DNA from 3 places in the Paenibacillus sp. FSL L8-0663 genome. Region 1 is predicted to be linked to each of the others. Evidence: riboswitches for the same ligand, from Rfam matches in the RefSeq annotation. Region 1 holds a riboswitch; each other region holds the start of a gene.
The links. Region 1 has a riboswitch for cyclic di-AMP ahead of MKY75_RS13135 (3D domain-containing protein). Riboswitches for the same ligand answer to the same signal wherever they lie in the genome.
Positions count from the first base shown of each region.

Region 2: it holds a riboswitch for cyclic di-AMP, as region 1 does, so the genes downstream of both, MKY75_RS19905 (TrkH family potassium uptake protein) here and MKY75_RS13135 (3D domain-containing protein) in region 1, are expected to answer to the same signal.
Region 3: it holds a riboswitch for cyclic di-AMP, as region 1 does, so the genes downstream of both, MKY75_RS00540 (C40 family peptidase) here and MKY75_RS13135 (3D domain-containing protein) in region 1, are expected to answer to the same signal.

Region 1 is NZ_JBBOYM010000001.1:3,072,575-3,076,420, reverse strand. It holds gene MKY75_RS13145 (ABC transporter substrate-binding protein/permease) at 1-663, shown strand, start outside; gene MKY75_RS13140 (amino acid ABC transporter ATP-binding protein) at 650-1,372, shown strand; cyclic di-AMP (ydaO/yuaA leader) riboswitch at 1,603-1,771, shown strand; gene MKY75_RS13135 (3D domain-containing protein) at 1,778-2,446, shown strand; gene MKY75_RS13130 (polysaccharide deacetylase family protein) at 2,640-3,446, opposite strand; gene MKY75_RS13125 (NADH:flavin oxidoreductase/NADH oxidase) at 3,752-3,846, shown strand, end outside.
Region 2 is NZ_JBBOYM010000001.1:4,512,840-4,516,685, forward strand. It holds gene MKY75_RS19900 (potassium channel family protein) at 1-644, opposite strand, end outside; gene MKY75_RS19905 (TrkH family potassium uptake protein) at 663-2,003, opposite strand; cyclic di-AMP (ydaO/yuaA leader) riboswitch at 2,417-2,570, opposite strand; gene MKY75_RS19910 (CPBP family intramembrane glutamic endopeptidase) at 2,832-3,846, shown strand, end outside.
Region 3 is NZ_JBBOYM010000001.1:133,908-137,753, reverse strand. It holds gene MKY75_RS00550 (M1 family metallopeptidase) at 1-480, shown strand, start outside; gene MKY75_RS00545 (hypothetical protein) at 492-1,319, shown strand; cyclic di-AMP (ydaO/yuaA leader) riboswitch at 1,596-1,733, shown strand; gene MKY75_RS00540 (C40 family peptidase) at 1,739-2,239, shown strand; gene MKY75_RS00535 (GNAT family N-acetyltransferase) at 2,542-3,048, shown strand; gene MKY75_RS00530 (4a-hydroxytetrahydrobiopterin dehydratase) at 3,127-3,426, opposite strand; gene MKY75_RS00525 (hypothetical protein) at 3,544-3,837, opposite strand.

The DNA of each region.
Region 1 (3,846 bases):
AATAACATCGTAGATATTTTTTGGAAATACCGCAGTCTTTACGCTACGGGTATTGGTTACACTCTGTTGCTGTCTGCACTCGGAGTACTGTTTGGATTTATCATTGGTCTGATCGTATCCTTGCTGCGGATGAGTGGTATACGCATCATTGAGTGGTTAGGTACCACATATGTGGAGATCCTGCGTGGCACACCTATGCTGGTGCAGCTCATGATCATTCACTACGGGATTGCTTTGACGCTGGGTGTCAATTTTACTCCACTCCAGTCCGGTATAATCACATTGTCTCTGAATAGCTCGGCATATCTGGCTGAAATTTTCCGTGCAGGTATCCAGGCAGTAGACCGTGGACAGATGGAGGCTGCACGCTCATTGGGTATGGGACGAGGCAAAGCTATGCGTCACGTCATTTTGCCGCAAGCGTTTAAATCTATTTTACCTGCTATCGGTAATGAGTTTATTACAATTATTAAAGAATCCTCCATTATTTCGACTATTGGTATGGTGGATATTATGTATCAAGCCCAGGTCATTAAGAATATTACCTATGAAGGATTAAGTCCGTTCATAATCACAGCCGCTATTTATTTTGTAATGACATTCAGCTTGTCTAAGCTGCTTGGTTTATGGGAAAGGAAGTTGAGAGCCAGTGATCACCGTTAAACAATTGCGTAAATCGTTCGGCAAGAATGAGATTTTAAAAGGCATTGATATAGATATCGCCAAAGGAGAAGTTGTCGTTATCATCGGTCCCAGCGGTTCGGGGAAGAGTACGTTTTTGCGTTGTATGAATCTGTTAGAACAGCCGACGGATGGGGAGATTTTATTTGAGGGCGAGCCGATTACAGCTCGTGGTCATAATATTAATGTAACCCGGGAAAAAATGGGGATGGTGTTCCAGCATTTTAATCTGTTCCCACACAAAACAGTGTTGCAGAACCTGACGCTTGCACCGACGCAGGTTAGAAAACAGTCAGGTAAGGAAGCGGAAAAAATTGCATTAGAACTCCTGCGTACCGTGGGGCTCGAGGATAAGAAGAATACCTATCCGAACCAGCTATCCGGTGGTCAGAAGCAACGTATTGCGATTGCGCGTGCTTTGGCCATGCAGCCGCACGTAATGCTGTTCGATGAGCCGACTTCTGCATTGGACCCTGAAATGGTTGGAGAGGTTCTGGATGTAATGAAGAAGCTCGCCGAAGGCGGTATGACAATGGTAATTGTAACGCATGAAATGGGCTTTGCCCGCGAGGTAGGCGATCGAATTATCTTTATGGATAACGGTCAAATTGTGGAGCAGGGTGCACCAGACCAGGTATTTGGCACTCCAAGCCATGATCGCACTCGTGATTTTCTTGCCAAAGTATTGTAAGAAAGTACTGATCTAATCATAAAAGAGCTCTCCGTTGACGGAGGGCTTTTCTTTTTTTGTCACCATTTCCCCATACTTTCGTAACAAATATAAATTTCTTGATGACAAAATTGTAACGAGTGTAGTATGATGTTCAGGGTTCCCAACATTTTCATGCGGATAAGGTTACAAAATTGTGATATTATGCAGTAAGCCAAAACTTACCGGGACAGCATGCGGTTAGACAAGCGCTGAAATGCTGGCCCAAACTATGGGAAGTGCGGGGGACGTAACAACGGCAGCCATTCCGATACGTCATAAGACGATGAGGAATATGCCTAGGGGTGAATTGCACGAGCATAGGGCTTCTCCTGAGTCCGAATCCGACAGCTAACTTCGCAGGCATAAAAGAGGAGGTACATATCTTTGAAACATTTAAAACATATTGGTAAAACGATGAAAATTGCGGTGCTTGCCGCAGCTATTGCAGGGTTGGCACAGACAGCTGGAATAGCGGATGCTGCCTCGCTTCACACTGCCAAAGAGGGCGATACCTTCTTTTTGCTTGCTCAGCGTTATGGAGTATCGGTAGACGAGCTAACAAAGGCTAACCCAAACATTGCCTCCAGCAATATATATGCAGGTCTGCAAATTAAGGTGCCTGGCGAAAAAAGTGTAAAGGCAGCTTCGGAATCGAAGCCGCAGCTTCTTACGGAGAAAGCAGCAGCGAATGAGGCGCCAACGATTGAAGCTTGGGGTAAAACATTCAACTATAGCAAAATAGTTGACGTTAAGGCTTCAGCGTATTCTGCCGCAGCCGATGAGAATGGTAAATGGGGCGCAGTGGACTACTACGGCAATCCGCTTAAACTAGGTACAATTGCGGTAGATCCTAACGTCATTCCGATGGGCACGAAAGTACTGGTTACAGGCTACTCCCATCCAGGTTTGCCGGATCATTCTTTTGTAGCTGTCGCTCGCGATCAGGGCAGCGCCATTACAGGAAAGCGGATTGATATCTTTATTCCAGGCAACAAATCATTTGTGAACGACTTTGGATTTCAAAATGTGAAGCTGTACGTTATTGATAAATAGCATTGTACGTATATACAGTTTAATTAAACATAATATATATTATGTAAACATAACGCCTATATCCGTATATATCTAGGTCGGACTCTTATCAGGTCCTATCCGTAAAAAGGCTGTCTTGACGAGCAGAATACTTCTGCTGGTAAGACAGCCTTTTTACGTTGCTTTAGCTTGGACCTCAATTATAAACATACTGTTATTTTCGTTCCGATGTGTGGAGTAGCCGGGGGACTGTCACAAATTTGTAGCCCTTAGCTTTTAGAGAGTGAATTAGACCCGGCAAAGCTTGGATAGTGCCTTGCAAGTTGGAACTTTGACCTCCACCAGCGTGCATTAAAATAATAGAGCCAGGCCCTGTAGCTGGAATCACATTTCGCTGAATTTGTGTTTTACTTAGTCCCTTCCAGTCGAGAGAGTCTACATTCCAGTTGACAATCATGTAGCCATGACGACGTGCCCACTTTATTTGAGGCTCTGTAATTTCACCGTAGGGTGGACGAATCAACTTGGGGCGAAAACCTGCGCTGGCTTGTAAAATACGTTCTGTTTTTGTAATCTGGTTGCGAAAGCGTTCTGGTGTAGCCTTCCTAAAATCCGGATGAGTATAGGAATGATTTCCTATAGCATGGCCTTCACGGATAATACGACGTATAATCCCCGGATGCTTTTCCGCACGGTGACCGACGATGAAAAAGGTGGCTTTGATACCGTTGGCGTGTAATACGTCCAAAACCTGCGGCGTATACCTAGAATCGGGCACATCATCAAAGGTTAAGGCAATTTGGCGGGTGTGTGGGCCGCACATTTTAAAAATGTCCGCATGTTTTTTACGCAACATTGCTAATGTAGGAGTAGCTCGATCTGTACTCAGATGTACAGAAGAAGCAACAGCTGCTTCCTTGGGATGGGGCGTTCCGATCTTGGGAGGCGCATCCGCGTGAACGGGTAAACTTGAAAATGCTAGTAACAGTGCCAAGCATGGCAACACTCCCCTGTACGGCATATGTATCCCCCCTTTTCGTGCAGTGGTACCTAGTGGTGCTCTCGACTATTATGTACCTGTCCTATTAAAAATATGCTGGTTACCAAGTTAGGCTCATAAACGTCTGGAAAGAAGTTCGCGATGAAATGATTATCAATGAAGATGATGGAGCTAAACGTACATATTCTCTTAAACATGACCGAAAACAAGAGCATTTTCGCAAGTTTTAGCCTTACAACGGATTCGGTATCCCGTGACAGCTGGTGTATAATGGGGTTGCAATTCATAATTATACAGACATGGAATTGAAGGAAGGAAGGATAAAAGTGACCGACTTGTTTACTCCTTATCAATTAAAGGGGCTTTCTTTAAAAAATCGGATTGTTATGCCCCCGATGTGCCAATTTAGTGTGGAGGCCGA
Region 2 (3,846 bases), 1.4 Mb from region 1:
TCAAAGCGGCCGATATTGTCATTTGAGCCGATGATGACCATAATATCGTCTTCTTTTAGCCGATCCATAGCCGTCGGTGCGATCAAGATACCGTTCGCCGTATGAAGCGCCACGACACTACAGCCAAAGCGGGTGCGAGCATTTAGTTCTGCAAGCGTTTTGCCGTTCAGACATGCAGGTACATTGAGTTCCACAATACTGTATTCCTTAGACAACTCCAAATAATCGAGCAAATTAGGCGTGACTAGCTGGTGAGCCACACGGATACCCATGTCCCGTTCTGGATAAATAATCCGATCCACACCGAGCTTTTCTAACGCACGCCCGTGCAGCACAGATATGGCTTTGGCTACGACCTTTTTCACACCCAGCTCCTTCAGCAAAATGGCGGTCAGGATGCTTACCTGGATGTCATCACCAATAGCAACAATGCCGCAATCGAAATTACGGATGCCCAGTGATCGCAATGAGTCTTCATCGGTAGCGTCCGCCACGACAGTATGTGTCAACATCTCACTCATACTGTCCACAACATCCTCATTCCGGTCAATGCCTAGCACCTCGCACCCCATATCCACCAATTGCAAAGCTAGGCTTGAGCCAAACCGCCCCAAGCCAATAACTACAAACTGCTGCGTTTTCATGTCTACTCGAAAACTCCCTTATCCTATAATCATTTTACCTTCCGGATGACGATATAATTCTTTACCCTTTTTCGGCCCCAGTGCATAAGCTAGCGTGAGTGGCCCCAGTCTACCTGCAAACATCGTCAGGGTAATCACCAGCTTGCCTATGACTGTCAAATCAGGTGTAAGCCCCATCGACAGCCCCACCGTACCAAACGCAGACACCGTCTCGAACAAGATCATCAGAAAATGATGATCTTCGGTTGCTGACAAAATCATCGTCACCCCGATCACGAACAGCAGCCCCAGCAGTGTAATGGTCAAAGCCTTGTAAATTCGTCCCTGCGCAAGTCGATACCTGAACAGCACAATATCTTCCCGCCCCCGCAGCATCGAAATCACTGCTCCAATGAGCAGCGCGAATGTTGTGGTCTTAATCCCGCCTCCAGTGGAGCCAGGAGAAGCCCCGATAAACATGAGTATGATGATAAAAAACTGCGTAGCCTGCCGCAAGCCTGCAATGTCCAGTGTATTGGCACCTGCGGTACGGGGAGTAACAGACTGGAATAAAGATCCCAGCAGTTTACCACCCCAATCAAGCGAGCCAAGAGTCTTTGGATTCGTAAACTCAAACACAAAAATCACGAGCGTGCCGACTACAATCAGAGCGCCCGTCATGCTGAGTACCACCTTGGTATGCAAGGACAGTCTCTTACGCTTGCGATATTCTGCCAGGTCCGACATCACTACAAAACCAATGCCGCCTGAAATAATCAAAAACATGGCTGTAAAATTAACAATCGGATCATATACATAACCTGTTAGGCTGCGAAAGTGCCCGAATAAGTCAAAACCAGCATTGTTAAACATGGAGATGGCATGCCAAATCCCAAAATAAATCGCCCTGCCTACAGGCATATCAAACGACCAGCGAATCGCAAATATTACAGCACATATGCCCTCAATGACCAGCGAGTACAACAGCACCTTACGGATCAATCCGACAATTCCTTCGACAGAGGTCTGATTCATCGCTTCCTGTAAAATGAGTCGCTCCCGCAAGGAAATCCGACGTTTGAACACCAGCGCGATTAAGGTAGCCATGGTCATAAAGCCCAGACCGCCGATCTGAATGAGCGCCACGATAACAACTTGACCAAAGGTTGTAAAAAAGGTCCCCGTATCCTTTACGACAAGCCCTGTAACACAGGTCGCGGAAGCGGCAGTAAACAAAGCGTCTACAAACGCAAGTGGCTTTCCTGTTGTATTGGAGATCGGCAGCATTAACAATAAACTACCTATTAGAATGATAATGGCAAAGCCCGCAACGAATATCTGCGGTGGAGAAAGCCGGAGCCAGCTTGCATTGGGATTCATCTATTCATCACTTCTCTCCTAATTCTTAAAACTATAAAAACAGTGATTTAATACGGTGTAAGCTTGCTACGCGTTCCATTTGATCTTCCGATCGTCGTTGCCCCTGAATTTTTTGATTTTTCCAAACCTTAGTTAACTATAATTAGCATTCCCTGAATACAGGAAGAATGCATGTCAAGCACTACTCGGTCCCCTGTGCTATTGGCGGGCAGTAGCGAAGGGGGCAGAATTGTTCTGAAGAAGCGAAGCGTTTGCCTTTATCTCCGGATTTTAACCATTAAAGGGGGTATACAATCAAAAAATCCGGGGATAACAGCAATCGGAAGAATAATCTGCACCCGCAGCGGTCTATCTAACCAATCCAAACACTTTTATACACACAAAAAAAGACACCGGAAAACCGAGTGCCTGACTTGGTTCCTGCTCATAGCCTACGAGGTTAGCTGACGGATTCGGGCAGCACAGTATGCCCTATTTACACTTCCGATCCACCAGTGATCGGCTGTAAAATTCACCCCAGTAACATGGTTCCCCCGTTTTCCCATAGAAATTCGGCTCAACTGTATATCATTACCTATGTATTTTATAGGCATTGCCTCAAGATTATAATCCTTCTATATCCAGATCACAAAACCGATTTCGTCGAAAAAACGTGAAATTGGCTTTATTTTGCGAATGGGCATCGTTTAATCGCAGCTTATCTTATTTTATTGGAACTTTAAAGTGCTTTCACTCTATTTTCATGAATATCGCTGGTCTGTTGGCGGGAACCTGTGCAGTATGATATCTTTAATGGATGTTCTTATTTACAGATTAAGGAGGAAACTCATGAATCCTATCGGGAAACCGGTCGTGCTCACGGCCAACTTCAAAAAATTAGGCTTGCTGGGCGGGATTGGCCTGATTTGCTTTTTTATCTTTCAATTGCTTATTCCCTCGCTTAGCAATCCGAGTCCAGAATCAGTAATGAATGCAAAGGTCATCAGCAAACAAGAAGCGGTCATACACGCATTGGACTTCGCCCGCTCCGAGCTGGGATATACTGAATCACAGCCAGAGGAGCCTCTGGTAACCTATCAGGCCGAAACAGATTTGTACGGTTATTTATCTAGAGAAAAACTGCTTCAACAGTACGACCGTACATGGAAGAAAAATTACCCTTACGAAACCTTTCGGGTCGATCTGCCTGAATCCTCAGCGAAGAGCAAGCTGCAAATTCATGTAGATTTATCCACTGGGAAGGTCGTTAGTTTTAAACGGATCACCTCCAGCACCAATTACACGCAGGCTGATATTTCTACGGATGAACAAGCACGTAACAGGCTTGTACGTGTGGCTGAGGACGGCATGACGCTTGAAGCCAAGGAGCAGGCGGCCGCTGTATGGGTGAAGCGCTTTGGCTTTAAGCCGTCGGACTTGAAGCTCGCGACCACTGAACAAGAAGGCGGATTAAAGTATACCGTAGACGATAAAAAAATTGGCGCCTCGGTACTTACACTGGCTTTTACTTTTGAAGACGGTGATGTTCGCTCCTTCACTCAAAGCTTTTCGGCCCCGTCATCCTATACCGATTATATCGAAAAGCAAACATTTTGGGCGAATTGGATGACCTATGCGGGTTATGCCCTATTTAGCTTTGTGCTGGGTGTACTTGCCATTGTGTATGCGTCACTCACCCGACGACATACTTCATTTGTACGCGGCATTGTTCTATCCGTTATATACTTTATTGCTAGTATAGCTGGGACCATGAACATGCTGCCTTTATTGCAAGCAGAAGCAGGCGGTAAGGGCATGCTTCTATTTCTTATGGTTTTCCAGATTGGTGTTACCTTCGTCATGG
Region 3 (3,846 bases), 2.9 Mb from region 1:
CGGACCTACGTCCAGACGTACCGATTTAAGCATCCGTCCTCACAGGATTTTCAACGTATCGTGGAGAGAGTCACCGGACGCTCATGGAGCCACTATTTTGAACAGTATGTATATGACGGCCAGATGGCGGACTTTTCAGTGGATCACATCACAAACCACAAGCTGGAGAATGGATATGAAGCAGTCGTGACGGTCAGCAAAAAAGGGGCGGATTATCCCAAGATCCCTGTCCAATTTACCTTCAAGGATGGAACCACGAAATTCAAGGCTTGGGACGGTGCGGGCAAAAGCACAACTTTTCGGATCAAAAGTACTTCTCCCGTTTCCTATGTAACCCTTGATCCCCTATATACCATTGCACTGGAGAACAAGCATATTAACAATACCCTAAAAGCCGAATTGGACGAAAAGCAACAAACCCGTTGGAGTATAAGTGTAACCAAGCTGTTGGAGACACTGCTTGGAAGTCTGTCATGGTGAGGTGTCTATAGATGCGGACTGTTATAAAAGAGGGCTGGGCGCTGGTGCGCATACGATTCTATATCGTTATCATTTTATTTCTGTATCGACTACTGTGGGGGGTGTTTCTCTATCGACTGGTGCAGTCTGCCGTTATCCCGCTATTGCTCCGTTATCCTGATCAGGGTCAAAACGAGCTGGGACAGACCTTGTTTTGGATGGAGAGCCAGATTGCTCTGATGGACAGCCGGGAAGTACATGTGTATTTGTGGATACTACTAGGGGCGACTGTACTACGCATACTAATCACTCCCTTCATTAGAGCCGGAATATATCAAAGCCTGCATACCGATGCGACTGAGCCGCAAAGCCTGTCCTTTTTCAAAGGTATGAAACGCCATGGCATGTCGTCGCTGTTGTATTACATCATCGAGTTGGGACTGCTGCTGATTCCCGCCTTTTGGGTAGTACCGAGACTCTACCCTATTGTAGCAGGTACGCTTCAATCTCCCTCTTACCTGCTGCACTTGTTGCCCTATGCCATGGGATGGATGGCATACGGATGGTTCATTCGGCAGTGCATCCTGTATATGCAACTAGGCACTGTCGGTGGTCACGCCATACTATCGTCCCTGCTCGCCTTCTTTCGCCAGCTTCTCCCAGCTGTCGGTATATCCCTTTTGCTCGGTGCTTGTGTGCTGTTGGTCTTCGGTCTATTTGGCACCGTGGCAATGATTTGGACTGGCATGCTCGCGCTCATTCTCCAACAATCGTATCATTTTGTTACTAGTCTGGTCAGGCTGTGGCATATCAGTTCGCAGTACAGACTATGGCATACCGATATCTCCAGTAGAAGCTAAGCCCTTCCTTTATGTTAATCACTTCATTTCCGTCTGTCGAAAAAACTTTATGCATAACCGCGCAAACGGCACATAACTGAATACTGTTAACAAGATCTGTTCCTGGGACATTAGGAGCAGATTTTTTTTGTAACTTTTTGCAATGAAACATTTGCCAAAGCCAGCCGACTTTGTTACAATAATCGCAGTGAACTGATAGTAACAACTTTGTAATCTTTATTGTAACCTTTATCTCAAAAATATCGTTATTGTGAATACTGCTCTCCAAGGTGCACATCTTAAGTAAAGCCTAATTCCTGGCACCTAGGAAGCGGGGGAACCAGTTTGGGTGAATTGATCTCGCAACAGAGTGGTCATAGGGGAACCTTCTACCGAATCCTTAAGCTAACCTCGCAGGCATTGGAAGGGGTATATTTTTTTTGAAGAAGAAGCTAACGATCGCAGCTATGAGTCTTGCCATTGCCTTTACATCTTTTACATTCGGTGGCGGCAGTGCATTTGCAGACTCCAAGATGGACCAGGTCATCCAAGATGCCAAAGGAACGAACTACAGAAGCGGAGGCACTACACTCGAGGGATTCGATTGCTCCGGCTTCACAATGTATGTATTCAACAAACTGGGAATTAAACTTCCGCATCAATCTGGATCACAATTCAAAATGGGATCTTCTGTATCCCGCGATGAAATGAGGCCTGGGGACCTGGTGTTCTTCAACACCACAGGAAGAGGCATTTCCCATGTAGGTATCTTCGTAGGTGAAGGGAAATTTGCCCACTCCTCGACTTCACGTGGTGTAGTAGTTAGCTCACTGAACGAAAATTATTACGCTAACCGCTATGTCGGTGCAAAAAGAATTATGAGCACAGACGCTTACCATTCTGTAGCTTCAGATATTCCTGATGACGACAACGTAGAATAACTAACGCACAGCAAGCTAACTCTAGCCGCAATTTGATTCTGCCGGAATCGAATTGCGGCTTTTTATGTCCACAACATCAGCAATGATTATCTTTACTGACGAACTGACACCTCAAAAGGTTTCAATTTTAGCGAACATCGTCGGTTTTACCGTCACCGCTGGGGGAGCATATGAGCAGTAATTCCTTCTTATTGAATGTATACCCGTCTTGGGTATAAAATAAACACGCTTGCTATTCCCCTGCAACTTGTCTACAATCTGTTGTTAATGATTGAAGCACCTGTAAAAGGAGGATGGAACACATGCCGGCCTCAATATCCAACTATCGGATCGTACCGATGGACGAGCATCAAGCGGCTGCAATCTGTGAGTGGCGCTATGATCCACCTTATAACATATACGGTTGGCTCCCCTGGGAACAAATGAAGGCGCTTGAAGTCGAATTTGGGAGTCCCACGCTTCGCCAAGAGCAATATGTTGCCGTACTGGATGAAGAGAACAAGCTGACAGGATTTGCTCAATATTTTCCTATGATCGGTGTGACCCGGCTAGGTCTTGGAATGCACCCTGACAGATGCGGACATGGCAAAGGATCAGATTTTGTCCGTGCCATTGCAGAGGAAGCCCAACGACGCAACCCGAAGAATGAAATTGATCTAGAGGTGCTCACTTGGAATGGGCGTGCTATTCGGGCCTACAAGGCGGCTGGATTTGAGCTTACAGATACCTATGAACGCCAGACTCCCGATGGCAAAAAACCGTTTTATTGTATGGTATATCGTCCAGACCACCCAACCCAGGTTCTATGATAAAAGCGCCTTCGGCATACAACCACGATGTTGTATAGCGAAGGCGCTTTTATCATCATACGACAGAACATTACAAGCTCAATGACTGCTACGCATTTTTTCAAAAGCTTCATTATATTGTTGGGCTTCCTTAATATCCACGGCCATAATACCGCCATCGTCCCAAGAGGTCAAACGCAGAGTCACGGTCTTGTAATCAATCGTAATAAATGGATGATGATTGAATGCTTCAGATATAGCGGCAACTTCATCCACGAATGCAATCCCTTTCATAAAACTGGAAAAATTATATTTCCGAACGATCCAACGTCCTTCCTCCAGCTCCCAGCCCTCCAGTTTCTCCAGATGTGCTTCAATCTCTTCTTGTGTAAAAGGCATGTTACGAACTCCTCCCCGTTTATACGGAAGCCTTTCGACCGCTTAAATACGGCCAAAACTACGATATATTGGTGTACATATTACCACGGCCCCGTTGATAAATCCATAAGACGGACCTCAAATCAAAGGGACTGACGTCAGCTCCTCGTCCCCAATCAGTACATAGATACGATGCTGCTCCGGCTCATAGATCACAACGCCACTCCCTACAGTGATTGTGGGCTCTGTACCCAGTGCATAAAATAAGTCTTCTGCCAAAGCTTCATTGACTTCCTGACGTCCCGCCGGGTCCAGCCTGTCCCAATCTTCTGCTTCCATCTCAAAAAATTCATAGCTATCTGGGATGCGCCCCACAGCCTCTGTCAAATCGTTCAAAATTTGTTCATACTCACGTCCATGCTTTACTCCCATGCCATTTCC